2 regions of the Kaistia sp. SLG-1 genome follow, and region 1 is predicted to be linked to the other one. Evidence: riboswitches for the same ligand, from Rfam matches in the RefSeq annotation. Region 1 holds a riboswitch; the other holds the start of a gene.
What was found. Region 1 has a riboswitch for thiamine pyrophosphate ahead of AC6HZP_RS20340 (ABC transporter permease). Riboswitches for the same ligand answer to the same signal wherever they lie in the genome.

Region 1 (9,878 bases):
GAAGGCGCTCGGCGTGCTGGCGGAGGTCGGGCTCGGTCATCTCCGCGACGCCTGGCCGGGGACGCTTTCCGGCGGCGAGGGGCAGCGCGTCGCGCTTGCCCGCGCGCTGATCCGCGACCCGGCGGCGCTGCTTCTCGACGAGCCGTTCGGCGCGCTGGACGCGCTGACGCGCATCCGCATGCACGCGCTGCTCCTCGGCCTCTGGCGTAAGCACGGCTTCACCGTCGTCATCGTCACCCACGACGTCGACGAGGCGCTGACGCTGGCCGACCGCGTCGTCGTGCTCGGCGAGGGGCGCGTCCTCGACCAGTTCCCGGTCGAGGCGTCGCATCCGCGCAACCGCCTCGATCCCGATTTCGGCCGCCTGCGTGATCGGATCTTCACGCAACTCGGCGTGCCCACCGTCTGATCCCTCCCAACAAGGACCGCATCATGTCCGTCATCGATACTGACCGTCCGCGACGCCGCCGCATGACCGCGCTCGCGGCAGGCCTCGTCACCCTGCTGGCGACCTCGTCGTCGGCCTTGGCCGAGGACGTCGTCCTGAAGGTCGGCGTGCCACAGGCCTTCGGCTATTTCGCCGCCCTCTGGCAGAAGGACGTCCAGCTTCCGGGCGTGAAGGTCGAGTACAAGTACTTTCCCAATACCGCGGATCTGAACGACGCCATCCTGTCCGGCGCCGTCGACATCGAGGACCAGGGCGAGATCGGCCCGATCCAGATGGCCGCCAACGGCTCGAAGAACAAGGTCGTCGCCTGCACCGGCCCGAACGGGCACAACACCAATTTGATCGTGCGCCCGGAAGTCGAGGCGAAAACCTTCGCCGACTTGAAGGGCAAACGCATCGCCTATGCCCAGAACAACAACCACAAGCTCTTCGTGCTGCACCTCCTGAAGGCGCACAACCTCAAGGACGAGGACATCACCTCGGTCAACATCCTCGGCGCCGAGGCGGTGTCGGCCTTCGTCACCGGTCAGGTGGACGCCACCTCGCAGAATTCGCCGACCGCGGCGCAGATCTTGGAAAAGGTGCCGGGCAGCTACCTGCTGGCGCGCGGCGACGAATACGACATCTCGAACCTCTACTGCATCTTCGCGACGCCGAACGCGGTCGCGAACAAGGCGGAGGCGATCCGCGCCTTCATCCGCGAATACGAGAAGATCATCCAGTGGGCCAAGGCCAATCCGGACGAGTATGTGAAGCTCGTCGCGCCGAAGCTCGGCGTCTCGGAAAACGCGGTGCGCACGGCGCTCAACAACAATTCCGGCGGCCTCGCGCGGATCGATGACGCCTTCCTCGCCGAGAAGCAGGTCTATGCCGACGAGGTGTTCGATTCCGGCATCATCCGCCGTCGCCTCGACGCGAAGGACCTCTTCCTCACGGACTTCAACGACGCCATCGCCAACCCCGTCGTTCCGGAGGCGAAGCCGTGAGCGGGCAGGGGAGGATACGCTTCGGGGTCTGGGCCCCGCATCACGGATATTTCGGGGCGGACAGCCATCCGGATGATCTCCCGGATGCGAGCTACCGGCATAATCGCGAAGTCGTGGTCGAGGCCGAGCGTCTCGGCTTCGACGCGGCGCTGATCGCGCAGCACACGATCAGCCCGCGCAATGCCGAATCGGACGTCGTCGATGCCTGGACGGCCTCGGCCGGCATCGCCGAGGCGACCAGCCGTATCGAGATCATCGCGGCGATCAAGCCGTTCCTGCACAATCCGGGCGTGCTGGCGAAGCAGGCGCTGGGCATCGACCAGATCAGCCATGGGCGCTTCTCGATCAACCTGGTGAGCGGCTGGTTCCTGCCGGAGATCCAGCAGCTCGGCATCCCGCTCCGCGAGCACGACCAGCGCTATGCCTATTCGTCGGAATGGCTGGAGATCGTCCGCCGGCTGTTCGCCGGCGAGACCGTCACCTTCCGGGGCGAGCATCTTTCGGTCGACGGGCTGTCGCTGCGACCGAAACCGCTGCGGCCCGGCGGGCCGACCATCTATTTCGGCGGCGAGTCGGAGCCGGCGCGCCAGCTCGCGGCGGCGCAGGCCGACACCTATTTCATCAATGGCCGCTCGCTCGCCGAGACGCGGGACCTGATCGTCGATCTCGCCTCGCGCCGAGGCGCGGCGCCGCCGCTCCGCTTCGCGCTCTCGGCCTTCGTCATCGCGCGCGAGACCGAAGCGGAGGCGCAGGCGGAGTTCGCGCATCTGCTGTCGCTCGTCAGCCGCAACGAGATCGCCCGCCTGCGTTCCGGCACCGACAAGGCGGTGCAGATGATGAAGGTGAATGCCGGCGTGCCCGTCGTCGGCTCGAACGGCGGCACCAATGCGGGGCTCGTCGGCAGCTACGCGCAGGTCGCCGACCGCATCGTCGCCTTCCGCGAGGCCGGCATCGACCTCTTCATGCTGCAGTTCCAGCCGCTCCTGGCCGAACTCCGGCGTTTCGGCGAACGCGTGCTGCCGCTGGTGCGCGAGCGCGAGGAACGGTCTTTGCGCGCGGAGGCGACGTCATGAACGCCCGGGCGGAACCGTTGCAGCAGCCGGCGCGGGTGATCCGGTCGGACGTCGAGGCGATCGCGGTGGCGGAGGCCTATGCGGATCGCATCCGTCCCTCCGCCTCCGAGCGCGACCGGAACCGGACCCGGCCCTGGGCCGAAATCGCCGATCTGCGCGCGACCGGCCTGCTCGGCATCACCGTGCCGCGCGCCTTCGGCGGACCGGAAGTCTCGATCCATACGCTGGTCGAGGTGTTCCGCATCCTCTCGGCCGCCGATCCGGCGATCGGCCAGATCCCGCAGAACCACTTCTCCCATCTCGAGAACATCCGCGCGCTCGGCAGGCCCGAGCAGAAGGCCTTCTTCTATGGCGGCATCCTCGCAGGCCAGCTCTGGGGCAATGCGCTGTCAGAGCGCGGCACGCCCAAGGGCGGCTACGCCAACATGAAGACCCGCATCGAGCGGGGGCCGGATGGCGGCTACATCCTGAACGGGACCAAGTTCTACACCACCGGGGCGCTGTTCGCGCAGTGGCTGCCGGTGGCAGCCCTCGACGGCGAGGGGCGCGCCCACATGGTGATGGTCGAGCGCGAGGCGCCGGGCGTCGAGATCGTCGACGACTGGAATGCAATGGGCCAGCGCGGCACGGCGAGCGGGACGGCGACCTTCGATCGCGTCGTCGTCGGCGAGCGCGATGTCGTGCCGATCTGGCAGTATGATTCCGGGCCGAGCACGCGCCCGGCCTTCGGCCAGATCATGCATGTCGCCGTCGATATCGGCATCGCGCAGGAAGCGCTGGCCGATACCGTCGCCTATGTCCGCGAGCGCAGCCGGCCCTGGTACGGCGCCGAGCTGGAGCGGGCGGGCGACGATCCGCACATCATCCGCCGCGTCGGCGAGCTGCACGTCGAGACCGAGGCGGCCTGGTCGCTGCTGCTGCGGGCCGCCGACACGTTCGACCGCGTCCGCGCGGCGCCGCGCGACGACAAGGCGACGGTGGATCTCGCCATCCTCGTCGCGGCCGCCAAGGCGGCGGCCTCGGCCGTCTGCGTCAAGGTTGGCAACGACCTGTTCGCGCTCGCCGGCACCAGCGCCGCCGACGAGACATGGAACCTCCACCGGCACTGGCGCAACGCCCGCACCCATACGCTCCACGATCCGGAGGTGTGGAAATACCACTACATCGGCGACTTCATCCTCAACGGCCGCATCCCGCCGCGCCAAGCCCTCCTCGTCTGAAGAAAGGAATTTCCATGAGCAGCATCGCGCCGCCGTCCGGCCTGTCCTCCGCCGGGACGCTGCCGCAGGACATCTGGTACACGGTCTGTCCGGTGCCTTCCGCGGCCAGCATCGCCTTTGCGCGCGGCGAGTATGCGTCGGAATTTGAGGGGACGGGCGTGACGCTCAACTCGATCCGCTCGCATCCGGACCGCAAGATCCGGGAAGCGCATTACGACCAGTCGCACGAGAACCTGTTCCGCGAGGGCGGCAACATTCCGCCGATCGTCGCCCGCTCCAAGGGGCGCAATCTCCGCATCATCGGCCTCTCCTGGATCGAGCATTATTCCCGCATCCTGGCGCTGCCGGGCTCCGGTATCCAGAACCCCGGCGATCTGAAGGGCAAGCGCCTCGGCCTCATCAAGCGTCCGAACGATCCGGTGGATTTCCCGCGCGCAACGGCGCTGCGCGGCTATCTCGCCGCGCTCGAAAGCGTCGGCCTCGGGCCGGATGACGTCACCTTCGTCGACATCGTGCTGGACGAGCCGCTGGTCGGCAAGCCGCCCGAGGGGCAGGCGCTGAGCAGCTCGTATTTCTCGGCGCGGGTGACGCGGAAGCGGCAGGGGCCGGAGCTGAAGGCGCTGATCACCGGCGAGATCGACGCGATCTACCAGTCGTCGCAGGCGGCCGAGTTCGAGGCCCTGCTCGGCGCCGAGGTGGTCGCCGACATCGCGGCGTTCCCCGAGGTCAAGAGCCGCATCAACAATCTGGCGCCGGTCGCCTTCACCGTGCGCGGCGAATTGCTGGAAAGCCGCCCCGACGTCGTGGCGCGCTACCTCGCCCGCGCGATCAAGACGGCGCGCTGGGCCGCCGCCAATCCCGGCGACGCCAAGCGCCAGATCGCCCGGGACAGCAGCATCGCCGAGGAATGGGTGGATGCGGCCTATTCGGCGTCGGTGCACACCGCGCTCGAGCCGTCGCTGACGCCGGAGCTGATCTCGCTGCTCAAGGACCAGAAGGATTTCCTCGTCCGCTGGGGCTTCGCCCCGCATGACTTCAGCGTCGCCGACTGGATCGCGCATGAGGCGATCGAAGAGGCGCGCCGGCTGGTCGACGCGGGGCGGTAGCCGCCCGATCAGGCCGGCACGATCGCGCGCGGGGCAGGGGGCCAGTTCCGTGCCCCGCGCGATCGTTTTCCATTCGGCTTTCGATAGCCGGGTAATCTTGCCTGCATAGCTGCTTCCCGGGGCATGGCTCTTGCGCCCGCGTTCGTCCTCGGCCATGCTCCGGCCATTCCGAGGGGTGTTCGCTGACGCGAGCTGAGATGGCCATGGGCCGAACCCTTCGAACCTGATCCGGGTCATGCCGGCGAAGGGACGGGAAGCTGGTTTACGACGTCTGCTCGTTCATCGCCATAGGTATGGCCTCGTCCGTATTCCGGAGGAGCGGCTTCGCCATGGCGGCACGGGCTGAATATGACGCACCCGATCGCGGGAGCGGATGGCTGGGCGGCGTGCTGCGCGCGCTCCTCGTCGCCGTCGCGCTGGTCGCTATCTGGCAGGCCGTGATCCTCGTCTTCGCGCCGCCGCCCTTCATGTTGCCGCCACCGGCGCGGGTCTGGCGGGCGCTGGTCGAACGGCCGGACCTCTGGCAGCGCGACGCCGTCACTACGCTGATCGAGACCGTCTCGGGCCTCGTCACCGGCGCGCTCGCCGGCATCGCACTGGCGCTGGTGATGACCTTCGTGCCGGCGATCCGGCGCATCCTGATGCCGCTCCTGATCGTCACCCAGGCCTTCCCCGTCTTCGCCATCGCGCCGCTGCTGGTGCTCTGGTTCGGTTTCGGCATTGGCTCGAAGATCGTCATGGCGACGATCGCCATCTTCTTCCCCGTCGCCTCCGCCTTCCATGACGGGCTGACGCGGACGGAGGCCGGGCTCATCGATCTGAGCCGCCTCTATCGCGCCCGGAACTGGCAGGAAATCCTCTATTTCCGCGTTCCCTACGCCCTGCCGGCGCTTGCCTCGGGGCTGCGCGTCGCCGCCGTCTACGCCCCCGTCGGCGCGCTGATCGGCGAATGGGTCGGCGCGTCCTCCGGGCTCGGCTACGCCATGCTGATGGCGAACGGCCGCGCGCAGACCGACGTCGTCTTCGCCGCGCTGGCGCTGCTCGCGGCCATGGCGGTGCTGGTGCGCGCCGCCGTCGACATCGCCACCCGCCATATCGCGCCCTGGGCGCCGGAAACGCTTTCCTGACCTCTCGCCTGACCTCTCGATCCGCAAAGGAACCCTATCCGATGAAACGCTTCCCTCGCCTTGCCGCCCTCGCGTTCGCGGCGGCGATCTCGGTCGCGCCGGCGCATGCCGCCGACAAGCTGACGGTCCTGCTCGACTGGTTCTACAACCCGGACCATGCGCCGCTGGTGATCGCCAAGGAGATGGGCATCTTCGAGAAGCACGGCCTCGACGTCGAGATGATCGCGCCGGCCGACGCCAGCGCACCGCCGCGCCTGGTCGCCGCCGGCCAGGCCGACATCGCCGTCACCTACCAGCCGGACCTGATGCTGCAGGTCAAGGAAGGCCTGCCGCTCACCCGCATCGGCACGCTGATCGAGACGCCGCTCAACGCGCTGATCGTGCTCAAGGACGGCCCGGTGAAGACGCTCGCCGACCTGAAGGGCAAGAAGATCGGCTATTCGGTCGCGAGCCTGCAGAACGCCTATATCGACACCGTCCTCGCCACGGTCGGCCTGACCGAGAAGGACGTCGAGATGGTCAACGTCAACTTCAACCTGACGACGTCGCTGATGTCGGGACAGGTCGACGCGATCATCGACGGCTACCGCAATGTCGAGCTGATCCAGCTCGGTCTCGAGGGCAAGCCCGGCAAGGCGTTCTTCCTGGAGGAGCACGGCGTGCCGTCCTATGACGAGCTCATCTACGTGACGCGGAACGAGCTCCGCGAGGATCCGCGCATGGCGCGCTTCCTCGCCGCGATCGAGGAGGCGACCATCTACCTGACCAACCATCCGGAAGAGGCGCTGGCGGTGTTCCTGAAGGCGCATCGCGATCTCGACAACCAGCTGAACCGCGATTCCTATTATGCGACGCTGCCGCGCTTCGCCAAGCGCCCGGCGGCGCTGGATGTCGGTCGCTATGACCGCTTCGGCGAGTTCATGAAGGCGAGGGGCCTGCTCGACACGGTGCCGCCGATCGACAGCTACGCGATCGCGCCGCGCTGAGGACCTTGCGGCCGGCCATCCGTTCCCGGGTGGCCGGTCGTCTCAGGCGGCGGTGCCGTCCGCCTCGCTGATCAGCACGACGGGCTCGTGCTTCGCGTCGTCGGGGAGGCCGGCGAGGCGCAGGCCCTCCAGATATTTGTCGAGCGCCGGGCCCGACAGGTTCCGGATGGCGGCGGCGATGCCGCCGATCGTCAGGCCGGGGTTCTCGGCGAGCAGGCGGCGAACCGCGCTGCGGGCGAGCGTCATCTGCCCGGCGAGGGCGGCGGACGTGGCCAGCAGCCGGTAGGCCCAGACCATGCCCGGCCGGCCGTGCAGGGCGCGACCGGCGAAATGCGCCGCCTCGGCATAGCGGCCGAGCAGGAAATGACAGGTCGCGATGCCGGCAAAGGCGTTGAACTGGATCGGATCCTCGGGGCTGAGCGCGATCGCCTTCTCGAAGGCCAGGATCCCGCCCTCCGGATCGCCGGAATAGGCCTTGGCATAGCCGAGCCGCGTCCACGCCCAGGCGAAGGTGGTATCGAGCGCGATGGCGCGCTCGATATAGACGAGCGCACGCGCCTGATCGGTCATCAGGATCGAGAAGGTGGCGCCGATCGCCGTCATCACCAGCGGGTCGGCCTCCGCCGTCTCGGCCGCCTGTTCGGCGAGCGCGAGCGCGACGTTGCGGTCGTGCACCGGGTCTTCGGACCAGAGATAGGTGATCTGCTGGCTCAGGCACCATGCCTTCAGGCTGAGCACCGTGCCGGAGCTGGGATCCGAGGCCAGCGCCTGCTCGAGCAGCGCCAGCGCGGCGGCGTTGTCCTCGCGCCGATGGGCCCAGAAATGCGGCATCGCCTTCAGCACGAGATCGTGCGTCTTCAGCGTGTCGGCTGCCTTGCGCTGCGCCCGCTCGATCTCGGCGCCGCGAACGGCCGGCCTGAGCGCGCCGGCGACGAGTGTCGCGACGTCGTCCTGCAGGGTCAAGGGATCGTGCACCGTTCCGTCCTTGCGGCCGGACCACAGATGCGCCCCGGTCTCAGCCTCGACGAGCTGCGCCGTGACGCGCAGTACGTCGCCCGCCTTGCGGACGCTGCCCTCGATGACATAGCGCACGCCGAGGTCGCGCTGCAGCGCGCGCACGTCGGTCGGCCGGTTCTTGTAGGTGAAGGCGGAGTTGCGGGCGATGACGCGGATGTCGCGCACGCGCGACAGCGTCGCCGTCATCTCCTCGACGACGCCGTCGGCGAAGCCTTCCTGGTCGCGCGCCGGCGACAGATCGTCGAAGGGCAGCACGACCGCGAGCGGGCGCAGGTCCGGCGGCTGGGCCTGCTGCAGCTGCGGGACGCCGAGCCTCGGGGGCGTCAGCATCTGGCCGGGCGTCGGCGGGAGACTGGGCAGCGGCTTGCCGGCCGGCATCCAGAACCAGGCCTCGACGGGGTAGGGCACGCTGCGCAGGTGCAGGAATCCGGCTGGGCGAAACGCCGCCGCGGGTTCCGCCAGCAGCTGCCAGCGGACAGAATGGGTGATGGCGATGCCGCCGGGAGGCGCGGCCGCCTGCAGCCGCATGGCGAAGCCGATGGCGGCGCCGAAGCGGTCGTCCCCGGTCAGGATGATGTCGGCGAGCACGATGGCCGCGCGGACCTCGACCGGCGAACGGTCGCGCGCCGCGTTGCGTGCGGCCATGGCGGTCTGGAAGGCCATCGTCCATTCGACCGCGTCGAGCACGCTCGGGAATTCGACCAGCCCGCCGTCGCCCATCGTCTTGATGATGTGCGCGCCGTAACGGCCGAGCGTCGGGCGGACCAGCGTCCGGTAGATCGAGCGCATCTCCCGAATCGCGCCAAGCTCATCCCGCTGGATGAGCTCGGAATAACCGACCACGTCCAATGCGGCGATGACTGTCAGGCGACGACGCGGGCGCGCCATGGCTGATCCTCAATCCCGAAATGAATGAGCATGGAGGCATCCGTGACTTACGCTACGGCATGCCTCAGCTGTCGGATACAATACCCCGACAATTTTCGCAATAGGTTCGTTTCGAAAGAAAGGTGAAATATCAACGCGCGGGGTCGAACGCGGCCGACGCTTGCTCAGGCGTCGGTCGCGGCCAGTTCGTCGTCACCATGGTTGCGCTCGAGGTCGCGCGCCCCACGGCGCACGGCCTTCTGCACTTTTTCGAAGGCGCGCACCTCGATCTGGCGGACGCGTTCGCGGCTGACGCCGAATTCGGCGGAGAGTTCCTCCAGCGTCATCGGCTCGTCGGCGAGGCGGCGCGCCTCGAAGATGCGGCGCTCGCGTTCGTTCAGGACGCCCATCGCGTCGCGCAGCAGCTTGCGGCGATTGTCGGCCTCTTCCTGGTCGGCGAGGATGGTTTCCTGGCTGTCGCTGTCGTCGACAAGCCAGTCCTGCCATTCGCCGCCCTCGGCGTCGGCGCGCAACGGCGCGTTCAGCGAGGCGTCGCCGCCGAGACGGCGGTTCATCGAGATGACGTCTTCCGTCGTGACGCCGAGCTTGGTGGCGATCTGCTCGACCTGGTGCGGCTTCAGATCGCCTTCCTCGAGCGCCTGGATCTGGCTCTTCATCTTGCGAAGATTGAAGAAAAGGCGCTTCTGGTTGGCGGTCGTGCCCATCTTGACCAGGCTCCACGAGCGCAGGATGTACTCCTGGATCGAGGCCTTGATCCACCACATCGCATAGGTCGCGAGGCGGAAGCCCTTTTCGGGCTCGAACCGCTTCACCGCCTGCATCAGGCCGACATTGCCTTCGGAAATCACTTCGCCGATCGGCAGCCCGTAGCCGCGATAACCCATCGCGATCTTCGCCACCAGGCGAAGATGGCTGGTCACCAGCTTGTGCGCGGCGCTGCGGTCGTCATGCTCCTTATATGCTTTGGCAAGCATATATTCTTCATCCGGCGCGAGCATGGGGAAGCGCCGGATATCGTCGAGATAGC
Region 2 (9,878 bases), 2.6 Mb from region 1:
CGGTCTTCCAGCCGGAGGCACCGGCGGTGGCCGAGATGTCGCGCCGCATCCGCGCGACCTTCGATCCGGCCGGCATCCTCAATCCCGGGCGGATGTGAGCCATGGTCGCGGCCGCAACAGGAACGGGATGGCCGCCGGCGCTCAAGGGCGCCGGGGCCGGCCTTTCGGCCCTACTCCGTGAAGCGGACGACGCCCACTTCGCAGACGTCGATGCCCTCGACGGTTGCTTCGCTGTCGTCGACGAAGACGCCCTTGAAGTCGAATTTGCAGTAGCCGCTGCCGTCATCCATGTTGATGGTGACCGAGCCGCCGGCCGGAACCTGATCGTCGCCGAGGATGTCCTCTTCCCAGTCGGCGGAGCCGACATTGGAAGCGTAGAACTGGTCCAGATCGCTGCTGGTCTCGTTGATGATCTTGACCTTGCGGTTTTCCGCGTTGGCCGCGCCGGCGAGAACGAGCGAAGAGACGACAGCCGCGCCGACGGCCGTCCAAAGACGAAACTGCATAGAACTTCCCCTGGGTGCGCCGACGAGATGTCGGGCTCGCCGCCAATGCCAGATGCATTCAGGGCGTGCAAGCCGGATTGTGCACCCTCCAAAACCCCGCCCGCGGCGGCAGAGTGATCCATGCAAACCTCCTTCTCCCTTGCCCAGCTCGCCGACCCGGATGTTCGTGAATCCGAGAAGATCCTGCGCACCTGCGTGCATTGCGGCTTCTGCACGGCGACCTGTCCGACCTATGTGCTGCTCGGCGACGAGCTCGACAGTCCGCGCGGCCGCATCTACCTGATCAAGGACATGCTGGAAGGCGGCAAGCCCGCCAACGAGCAGGTCGTGAAGCATGTCGATCGCTGCCTGTCCTGCCTCTCCTGCATGTCGACCTGTCCGTCCGGCGTGAACTACATGCACTTGGTCGATCATGCCCGCGCGCATATCGAGGAGACCTACGACCGGCCGATCGCCGACAAGGCAATCCGTGCGGCGCTCGCCGCCGTGATGCCACACCGCAACCGCTTCCGGCTGGCGCTTGTCGCAGCGGCCGCCGCGCGACCTTTCGCAGGTCCGATCGGCAAGGTGCCGGGCTTCAAGCGCATCAGCGCCATGTTGAAGCTGGCGCCGCGCTTCCCGCATGGCCGCACCGCCTCGGAAGGGCCGGGCACCTTCCCGACGAAGGCCGAGAAGCGTGGGCGGGTCGCGCTGCTCTCCGGCTGCGTGCAGCCGGTGCTCGATCCCGGCATCAACGAGGCGACGATCCGCCTCCTGAACCGCGTCGGCGTCGAGGTGGTGATCGCCAAAGGCGAGACCTGCTGCGGGTCGCTCGCGCACCACATGGGCAAGTCCAGCCAGGCGCATGAAACGGCGAAGCGGACGATCGACGCCTGGATCGCCGAGATGGACGGCGAGGGCCTCGACGCCATCATCATCACCGCGTCGGGCTGCGGCACGACGATCAAGGACTATGGCTTCATGTTCCGCGAGGACCCCGCCTATGCCGAAAAGGCGAAGCGGGTCTCGGCGATTGCCAAGGACATCACGGAGTATCTGGAGAGCCTGAAGCTCGCGCCGGTCGCGGCGCCGAAGGCTCTCACCGTCGCCTATCATTCGGCCTGCTCGATGCAGCACGGCCAGCAGATCAAGACGACGCCGAAGACGCTGCTGTCGAAGGCCGGCTTCACCGTCCGCGACGTGCCGGAGGGGCATCTCTGCTGTGGTTCTGCCGGCACCTACAACATGCTGCAGCCGGAGTTGTCGCAGCAGCTGAAATCGCGAAAACTCGGCAACATCGCCAAGGTCGCGCCCGATGTCGTCGCCACCGGCAATATCGGCTGCATCACGCAGCTTTCCGACGGCGCCGGCGTGCCGGTCGTCCATACGATCGAGCTGCTCGACTGGGCCTATGGCGGCCCGAAGCCGGCCGGCATCGCGAACTGAAGCGGCCGGGGCCGGGCGGTCTTCCGCCCGGCGCCTCCGTATCAGATATCGCGGGCGGTGAGCGTGTAGGAAGCGTGGGCGTGGCGGGAATAGAGCCGCATCGCCGCGTGCTCGATCCGCGTCCGGTTGGCATCGAAGGCCCGAAGCGCCGAAGCCTCGTCCTGCGCGGCATCGGGATGAATCCGCTCCAGCGCGTCGGCCTCCAGGAAGAACGACACCTCCAGCGACTGGTCATGCCCCCAGAACTGAATGCGGTGGTGCGTCTCGCTATAGCTGCGGCTTCGATTGGGGAACTGGATGCTCATGCCGCCAGTATACGCCCGATCAAGCCCGAATGATTGCGCGAATGTCCCAAACTGCGATTGGCGAGGCTGGATCGTCCCGATCAGGGGCGCGGCGCATTCGGTCCCGGTGTGTTCCCATGCGCCGGGGCGGCCAGCAACACCCTTTCGACGCGGCGGTCGGGAACCAGCCAGATCAAGGCCACCACGACATAGCAGGCGATGGCGATCCACGGACTGACGAAGGCGAGCACGATTGCGGCGGCGTAGATCAGCACCGAGATCTTGCCCTTGCGATCCTGGCCGAAGGCGATCGCCAACGCCGAGTCCTGCCCCTCCAGCGCGATGAGGGAACGGGCGAGGATGTAGTAGGCGACGCCGGACATCATCAGCACGAAGCCGTAAAGCGCCACCGGAAGAGATTCGATGTGGTTCTCGCCCATCCAGGCGGTCGTGAACGGCATCAGCGACAGCCAGAACAGAAGGTGCAGATTGGCCCAGAGCACGCCGCCCCGGACGTGATGGACGACATGGAACATGTGGTGGTGGTTGTTCCAGTAGATGCCGATCATGATGAAGCTCAGCACATAGCTGAGAAAGACCGGCAGCAGTGGCAGCAGCGCGGGAAGGTCCACGTGGTGGGGGACCTGCAGCTCCAGCACCATGATCGTGATGATGATGGCGATGACACCGTCGCTGAATGCTTCGATCCGGCTCTTGCCCATGGCGCGCTCCGCGTTGTGCCAAGCCTACGCTACGCGTTCGCGGGGATAGTCTCCAGTCCCGTTCTGCGGTCCGTCATTGGCGCGAGGTGAAGGGACGCCGAGCGCATTCCGCTTGCGCGCCGGCCCGCCCGTGATAGGTTTCCGACCGTCTCATCGGGGTGCCCTGATTCATCCGAATCCTGGCTGAGAGGTCTTCGGACTAACCCGCGAACCTGATCCGGATCATGCCGGCGGAGGGATTGAGCCAAGCGCGTAGATGCTCTTGCCATCGTTCCGTCCTGCTATTTAGCAAAGGACGTCTTTTCATGTCTGCCACCCCCCAATCTGCCACCCACCAAGTCTCGATCGCCGAGGCCGTCAGCGCCCTCGACGCCCTGCGCGCCGCCCGGCCGCTGGTGCAGAACATCACCAACTATGTCGCCATGACGATTTCGGCCAATGTGCTGCTCGCCGTTGGCGCGTCGCCGGCGATGGTGCATTCCGAAGCCGAGGTCGACGAGTTCGTCGCGATCTCGAACGCGCTCGTCATCAATATCGGCACGCTGTCGCCGGACTGGCTGACCGGCATGCGCAAGGCCGCCGCGCAGGCGGTCGCCCTGGGCAAGCCGTGGGTCCTCGATCCGGTCGGCTGCGGCGCGACCAAGTTCCGCACCGATTTCGCCGTCGAATTGAGCCGGGCCGGCCCCGCCATCATTCGCGGTAATGCCAGCGAGATCATGAGCCTCGCGGGCGCGGCCGGGGCAGGGGGCAAGGGCGTCGACTCGACCGCCTCCTCCGACGCCGCGCTCGAGGCTGGCAAGGCGCTGGCCAAAGCCAGCGGCGCCGTCGTCGCGATCACCGGCGAGACCGACTATGTCACCGATGGCACCCATGTCGTGGCGATCACCGGCGGCAGCCCGTTGATGCCGCTCTCGACCGCGCTCGGCTGCGCGCTGTCCGCCACCGTCGCCGCCTTCGCCGCCGTGCGTCCGCCCTTCGAGGCCGCCGTCGCGGCGCTCGCCGTCTATGGCGCGGCCGGCGCCGCTGCCGCGGAGCGCGTGACCGGGCCGGGGCATCTTCCCGCCGAACTCTGCGACGCGCTCTACGGAGCCGACGCCGCCCTCGTCGAGCGCTATGCGACGATCAAGACCGTTGAAGAGGTGAATGTCTGATGAGCCGTCCTTTCGATCTTTCGCTCTATCTCGTCACGGACGAGGACCTGGCCGGCCCGCGCGGCGTGGTCGAGGCGGTCCGCGCCGCGATCGACGGCGGCGTCACGCTCGTCCAGCATCGCTTCAAGCAGGGCTCGACCCGCGATTTCGTGGCGACGGCGCAGGCGCTGGTGGACCTTCTGCGCCCGCGCGGCATTCCGCTGATCATCAACGATCGCGTCGACGTGGCGCTGGCGGTCGATGCCGATGGCGTGCATGTCGGCCAGAGCGACATGCGGGTCGCCAAGGTGCGCGAGCTGATCGGCCCCGATCGCATCCTCGGCCTGTCGGCGGCGCAGTTCGAGGAACTGACGCCGGAAGACCTCGCGCCGATCGACTATCTCGGCGTCGGCCCGGTCTTCGCCACGGCGACCAAGGCGAATGCGCGCGATCCGATCGGCTTCGAGCATCTCGGCCGCATCAAGGCGGCGTCCGGCCTGCCGGTCGTCGCCATCGGCGGGCTGAAGGCGGAGCATGTCGAGCCGACGCTCGCTGCCGGCGCTGACGGTCTCGCCATCGTCTCCGCCATCATCGCGGCGGAAGACCCGGAACGCGCCGCGCGCGATTTCGCCGATCGCATCGCCCGCTTCCGTTCGCAGAAATAGGCGACTTATTCCCGCCTGGAACAAGTTCTGCCCTGTTCCTGCAGGTTCAGTTGAAGAGGGTGGCGTGGCATAGTCCGCTCCAACGTGCCACCGAGGAGAGACCATGTCCGCCACCAACGCTGAACGCCTCGTCGTCAAGGGCGCCATCGGCCCCCGCTTTGACGAGATCCTGACGCCCGAGGCGCTCGCTTTCGTCGCCGAACTGCATGGCCGTTTCGATGCCAAGCGTCGCGCCCTGCTCGAATTCCGCAACGAGCGCCAGGTCTTCTTCGACAATGGCGGCCTTCCGGACTTCCTGCCGGAGACGAAGGCGATCCGCGAGGGTGACTGGAAGGTGGCGCCGATCCCGGCCGACCTGCAGGACCGTCGCGTCGAGATCACCGGCCCGGTCGATCGCAAGATGATCGTCAACGCGCTGAATTCCGGCGCGAAGGTCTTCATGGCCGACTTCGAGGACGCCTCGTCGCCGGTCTGGGCCAACATGGTCGAAGGCCAGATCAACCTGAAAGATCGCTGGGCCAACAAGATCGACTTCACCGATCCGCGCGGCAAGGACTACAAGCTCGGCCCCAACCCGGCCGTGCTGATCATCCGGCCGCGCGGCTGGCACCTGCCCGAGCGCCACATCACCTTCGACGGCGCCGACGCGTCCGGCTCGCTGGTCGATTTCGGCCTCTACGTCTTCCACAACGCCAAGGCGGCGCTGGCGCAGGGATCCGGCCCGTATTTCTACCTGCCGAAGACCGAGAGCCACCTGGAAGCCCGCCTCTGGGACGAGGTCTTCACCTATGCCGAGGAAGCGCTCGGCCTCGCGCATGGCACGATCAAGGCGACCGTCCTGATCGAGACGCTGCCGGCGGCGTTCGAGATGGACGAGATCCTCTACGAGCTCAGGGATCACATGGCCGGCCTCAATTGCGGCCGCTGGGACTACATCTTCTCGTTCATCAAGACGCTGCGGAACAACAAGGCGTTCCTGCTGCCGGATCGCGGCCAGGTCGTCATGGGCAAGGCGTTCCTGCTCGCCTATTCGGAGCTTCTGATCAAGACCTGCCACCGTCGCGGCGCCTTCGCCATGGGCGGCATGGCGGCGCAGATCCCGGTCAAGAACAACCCGGAAGCCAACGCCGCCGCCTTCGAGCGGGTCAAGGCCGACAAGGAGCGCGAGGCGAAGGCCGGCCATGACGGCACCTGGGTCGCGCATCCGGACCTCGTGCCGGTCGCGATGGAAGTGTTCGACCGCCTGATGCCGACGCCGAACCAGCTCTCGAAGCTGCGCGAGGAAGTCTCCTTCGGCCAGAAGGACATGCTCGCCATCCATGAGGGCACGCGGACAGAGGCGGGCCTTCGCCACAACATCCGCGTCGGCGTCCAGTATATCGAGGCGTGGCTGCGCGGCCGCGGCGCGGTGCCGATCTACAATTTGATGGAAGACGCGGCGACGGCCGAGATCAGCCGCGCGCAGATCTGGCAGCAGCTGAACTTCGAGGCGACGCTCGAGGACGGCCAGAAGGTGACGGAAGAGCTGTTCCGCCGTGCTCTGGCCGAGGAGATGGAAGTGGTGAAGGGCGAGGTCGGCCCGGACAATTACGCCGCCGGCCGCTTCCCGGAGGCGATCGAGCTGTTTGCGAACCTCTCGACCGCCAAGACCTTCGAGCCCTTCCTGACGGTTCCCGCCTACAAGCTCATCGACTGAGCCGATTGACGCGCTATTCGCGTCCAGTAAGATCGCGGCAGGCTGATACAGCCTGCCGCTTGCGCCCTTCGGGGTAGGGTGAATGTATCGTTAAGGACTGAGCCTGATCCGTTTGCTCCCGGCGAACGCCTCAGCAATGCAAGCGCTGATGGAACCGCGTTCGCCTTGAGGCAAAGGACAGGAAACATGCGCGATTTTCGCGATGCCAAAGCCATGGCAAAGGCGCTCCGCGCCGCGATGGCCGAGCGCCAGATCGAACTCTCCCATAGCGAAACGCTGGAGATCGTCGCCCGCCAGTTCGGGTTCGACGACTGGAACATCCTCGCGGCCGAATTGGCGGTGGAGGCAAAGCCGGCCGAGCCGGAAACGGCGGCAGGCCCGCAGTTCAAGCAGGTAATCCCGATCCTGCGGATCTTCGATATCGCCAAGGCGATGGAGTTCTATCGCGATTTCCTCGGCTTCGCGGTCGACTGGGAACATCGCTACGCCGAAGGGATGCCGCTCTACGCGCAGGTGTCGCGCGCCGGCGCGGTCCTGCATCTCTCCGAGCATCACGGCGACGCCAGCCCCGGCTCGACCGTGTTCGTCTGGATGCGCGGCATCGAGGCCTTTCACCGCGAACTACTCGGCAAGAAGTATGGCTATTCGCGTCCCGGTCTCGAAAAGACCGGCTACGACGCGCGGATGGTCGAGGTGCCGGATCCGTTCGGCAACCGCATCCGCTTCAACGAGGCGAATGCGCTGCGCGCCGACGGTGCCGGCTAGAGCGCGCCACCCGAGATCGGGCGTTTCGGAAGTGCGCCTCAGGTCGGCGGACACGTGATCGAACCCATCCCGAGCGATCGGGATGGGTTTTTCTGTTTCTAGACTTCGACGGCGGAAGGCGCGGGGCCGCGGCCGCCCCGGAGCGGACGCTCTTCCATGATGACCAGCAGCGCCAGCGCGATGGCGATGCAGATCGTCGCCGCGATGAAGACGCCGGAGAAGGCGCCCGCGAGCGAGACGCCGGCTTCCGACGCCGCGGCGATCTTGGCCTCGACCGAGGTGCCTTCGCCGCCCGAAATCGCGCCGAGGCCGCCCAGGAAGATGGCGCCGAAGGCGGCCACCAGGATGGCGCTGCCGAGCGAGCGCATGAAGTTGATCGTCGCCGTTGCCGTGCCGAGGTGATGCGCCTGGACGGCGTTCTGCGCCACGACGATCGTCACCGGGAACAGCGTGCCGAGGCCGGCGCCGATGAAGGTCAGCAGGATCTCGATCGAGACGAGCTCCAGCCTGCCGGCGAAGACGGCGAGCACGGCGGTCAGGATCATGGCGACGGAGAGGCCGATGGTCGGCGAGCGCTTGTAGTGCTGGACGCGGGCCATGACGCGGCCGGAGAACTGGGCGCCGAACACGGTGCCGATCGAGAGCGGGATCAGCGCGAAGCCGGATTCCGCCGCCGAGAGATGCAGCACCGACTGGAAGAACAGCGGCATGTAGATCGACAGGCCGACCATGGTGCCGATGCCGAAGAAGCCGGCAAGCGTCGCTGTCGCCACCACCTGGTCGCGCAGCACGCCGACGGGCAGGAAGGGCTCGGGCGCCGTCAGCACGCGGGTGACGAACAGCACCCAGGCGACCAGCGAGGCGGCGAGCAGGCCGATGATCGGCAGCGAGTCCCACGGATAGGAAACGCCGCCCCAGCTCAGCGCCAGCAGGAGCAGCACGGCGGCCGCGACCAGAAGCACGGCGCCGATGACGTCGAGCCTGTGCGGGCGATCGTTACGCGGCAGCTTCTTCAGGGCGTTGAAGGTCATGGCGAAGGCGACGAGGCCGAGCGGCACGTTGATCCAGAAGATCACCGACCAGTGCAGCGCCTCGGAAAGCACGCCGCCGAGCACCGGGCCGGCGACGCTCGCCAGCGCGAACACGGCGCCGAAATAGCCCATGTACTTGGCGCGTTCCTTCGGCGAGATCGCGTCGCCGATGATGGTGTGGGCGAGCGAGATCAGCCCGCCGCCGCCGAGGCCCTGCAGGAAGCGGGCGAGGATCAGCCCGGTCATGGTCGGGGCGGCGGCGCAGGCGATCGAACCGAGGATGAAGATCGTGATGGCGATCAGAAGCACGGTTCGCCGGCCGTGAATGTCGGAAAGCTTGCCGTAGAGCGGAGTCACGGCGGTCGAGGAGAGCAGGTAGGCGGTCACCACCCAGGCGATGTTCTGCAGATCGCCCAGCTCGCGGCCGATCGTCGGCAGCGCGGTCGCGACGATGGTCTGGTCGAGCGCCGCCAGGAACATCGCCAGCATGACGCCGAGAATGATCGAGCGGACGGTGGCATGGTCGAGCGGAGGCGGGCCGGGCCGCGCGGAAACGGAAGCATCCATGGAAAAGTCGCCAATGTAGTTTGGCCGGCCGGGAAGGGGCAGGTCAGGAGGGGTGCCGGATCAAACTCGGTTCAATCGGGTATCGGACCTTAGACCCGATACCCCGCGAGCTCAATCCGCGACGGCGACGATCTCGCCGCCGTCGCGGTCCGGCATCAGTGTCCGCCACCGCCGCCGGCAGGTGCTGCCTGCGGCTTGCGGGCGAGGGGAACCAGCAGGACGATGCCCGCGAAGATCACGGCGAGCACCAGGAACACGTCCGAGAACGCCATCACCAGAGCCTCGCGCTTGACCGAGAGGGTCAGCGTCTTGATCGCGGCGATGTTGGCGTCGGAACCCAGCGTCGCGGCGAAGCCCTTGGTCATCAGGTCGAGCCGCTCGGTCGCCGCCTCGCGTCCCCACTGAACCTGCTCGTGCAGGCGCGTGATGTGCAGGTCCCAGCGATTGTTGAGGATCGTCGTGATGACGGCGAGGCCGACCGCGCCGCCGAGGTTGCGCGTCAGGTTGAACAGGCCGGAGGCGTTCTTCATGCGCTCGGGCGGCAGCGTGCCGAGGGCGAGCATCGAGACCGGCATCATCGAGGTCATCAGCGCGACGCCGCGCATCGCCTGCGGGATGAACAGCTCGCTGAAGGCCCAGTCCTTGGTGATCGGCACCAGCTCCAGGCAGGACAGAGCGAACAGCGCCAGGCCGAAGGCCATCATGTAGCGCGGGTCCATCTTCTGGCCGAGCCGGCCGACGATCGGCGCGGTCATCATCATGAACAGGCCGGTGACGAACATCGTCTCGCCGATCTGCAGGGAATCGTAGCCGCGCACGCGCGCCAGATAGACCGGGTAGAGATAGACGAGGCCGTAGAGGCCGACGCCGAGCATGAAGGAGAACAGCGCGCCGGTCGCGAAGTTGCGGTTCTGGAAGGCGCGCACGTCGACGATCGGCTCGTTGGCGCGCAGCACCCGCCAGAAGAACAGGACGCCGGCGACGACGGTGACGACCGCCAGCGAGGCGATGGTCTCGTCCTGGAACCAATCGTTGGCCGAGCCCTCTTCGAGCACATATTCGAGGCTGCCGAGGAAGGCGGCGAGCG

Region 2: linked by a shared signal. The riboswitch ahead of thiM (hydroxyethylthiazole kinase) and the one ahead of AC6HZP_RS20340 (ABC transporter permease) in region 1 are both predicted to bind thiamine pyrophosphate.

What each region holds. Positions count from the first base shown of each region.
Region 1 covers NZ_AP048544.1:4,367,016-4,376,893, reverse strand. Annotated here, with positions in the region: gene AC6HZP_RS20365 (ABC transporter ATP-binding protein) at 1-409, shown strand, start outside; gene AC6HZP_RS20360 (ABC transporter substrate-binding protein) at 433-1,434, shown strand; gene AC6HZP_RS20355 (LLM class flavin-dependent oxidoreductase) at 1,431-2,507, shown strand; gene AC6HZP_RS20350 (SfnB family sulfur acquisition oxidoreductase) at 2,504-3,727, shown strand; gene AC6HZP_RS20345 (ABC transporter substrate-binding protein) at 3,742-4,833, shown strand; TPP riboswitch at 4,995-5,100, shown strand; gene AC6HZP_RS20340 (ABC transporter permease) at 5,163-5,960, shown strand; gene AC6HZP_RS20335 (ABC transporter substrate-binding protein) at 6,002-6,946, shown strand; gene AC6HZP_RS20330 (adenylate/guanylate cyclase domain-containing protein) at 6,989-8,851, opposite strand; gene rpoH (RNA polymerase sigma factor RpoH) at 9,016-9,878, opposite strand, start outside.
Region 2 covers NZ_AP048544.1:1,788,185-1,798,062, forward strand. Annotated here, with positions in the region: gene AC6HZP_RS07880 (FAD-binding protein) at 1-98, shown strand, start outside; gene AC6HZP_RS07885 (hypothetical protein) at 171-506, opposite strand; gene glcF (glycolate oxidase subunit GlcF) at 627-1,931, shown strand; gene AC6HZP_RS07895 (DUF1488 family protein) at 1,973-2,236, opposite strand; gene AC6HZP_RS07900 (TMEM175 family protein) at 2,317-2,937, opposite strand; TPP riboswitch at 3,082-3,193, shown strand; gene thiM (hydroxyethylthiazole kinase) at 3,243-4,088, shown strand; gene thiE (thiamine phosphate synthase) at 4,088-4,732, shown strand; gene aceB (malate synthase A) at 4,836-6,428, shown strand; gene AC6HZP_RS07920 (glyoxalase superfamily protein) at 6,615-7,193, shown strand; gene AC6HZP_RS07925 (MDR family MFS transporter) at 7,292-8,791, opposite strand; gene AC6HZP_RS07930 (DHA2 family efflux MFS transporter permease subunit) at 8,947-9,878, opposite strand, start outside.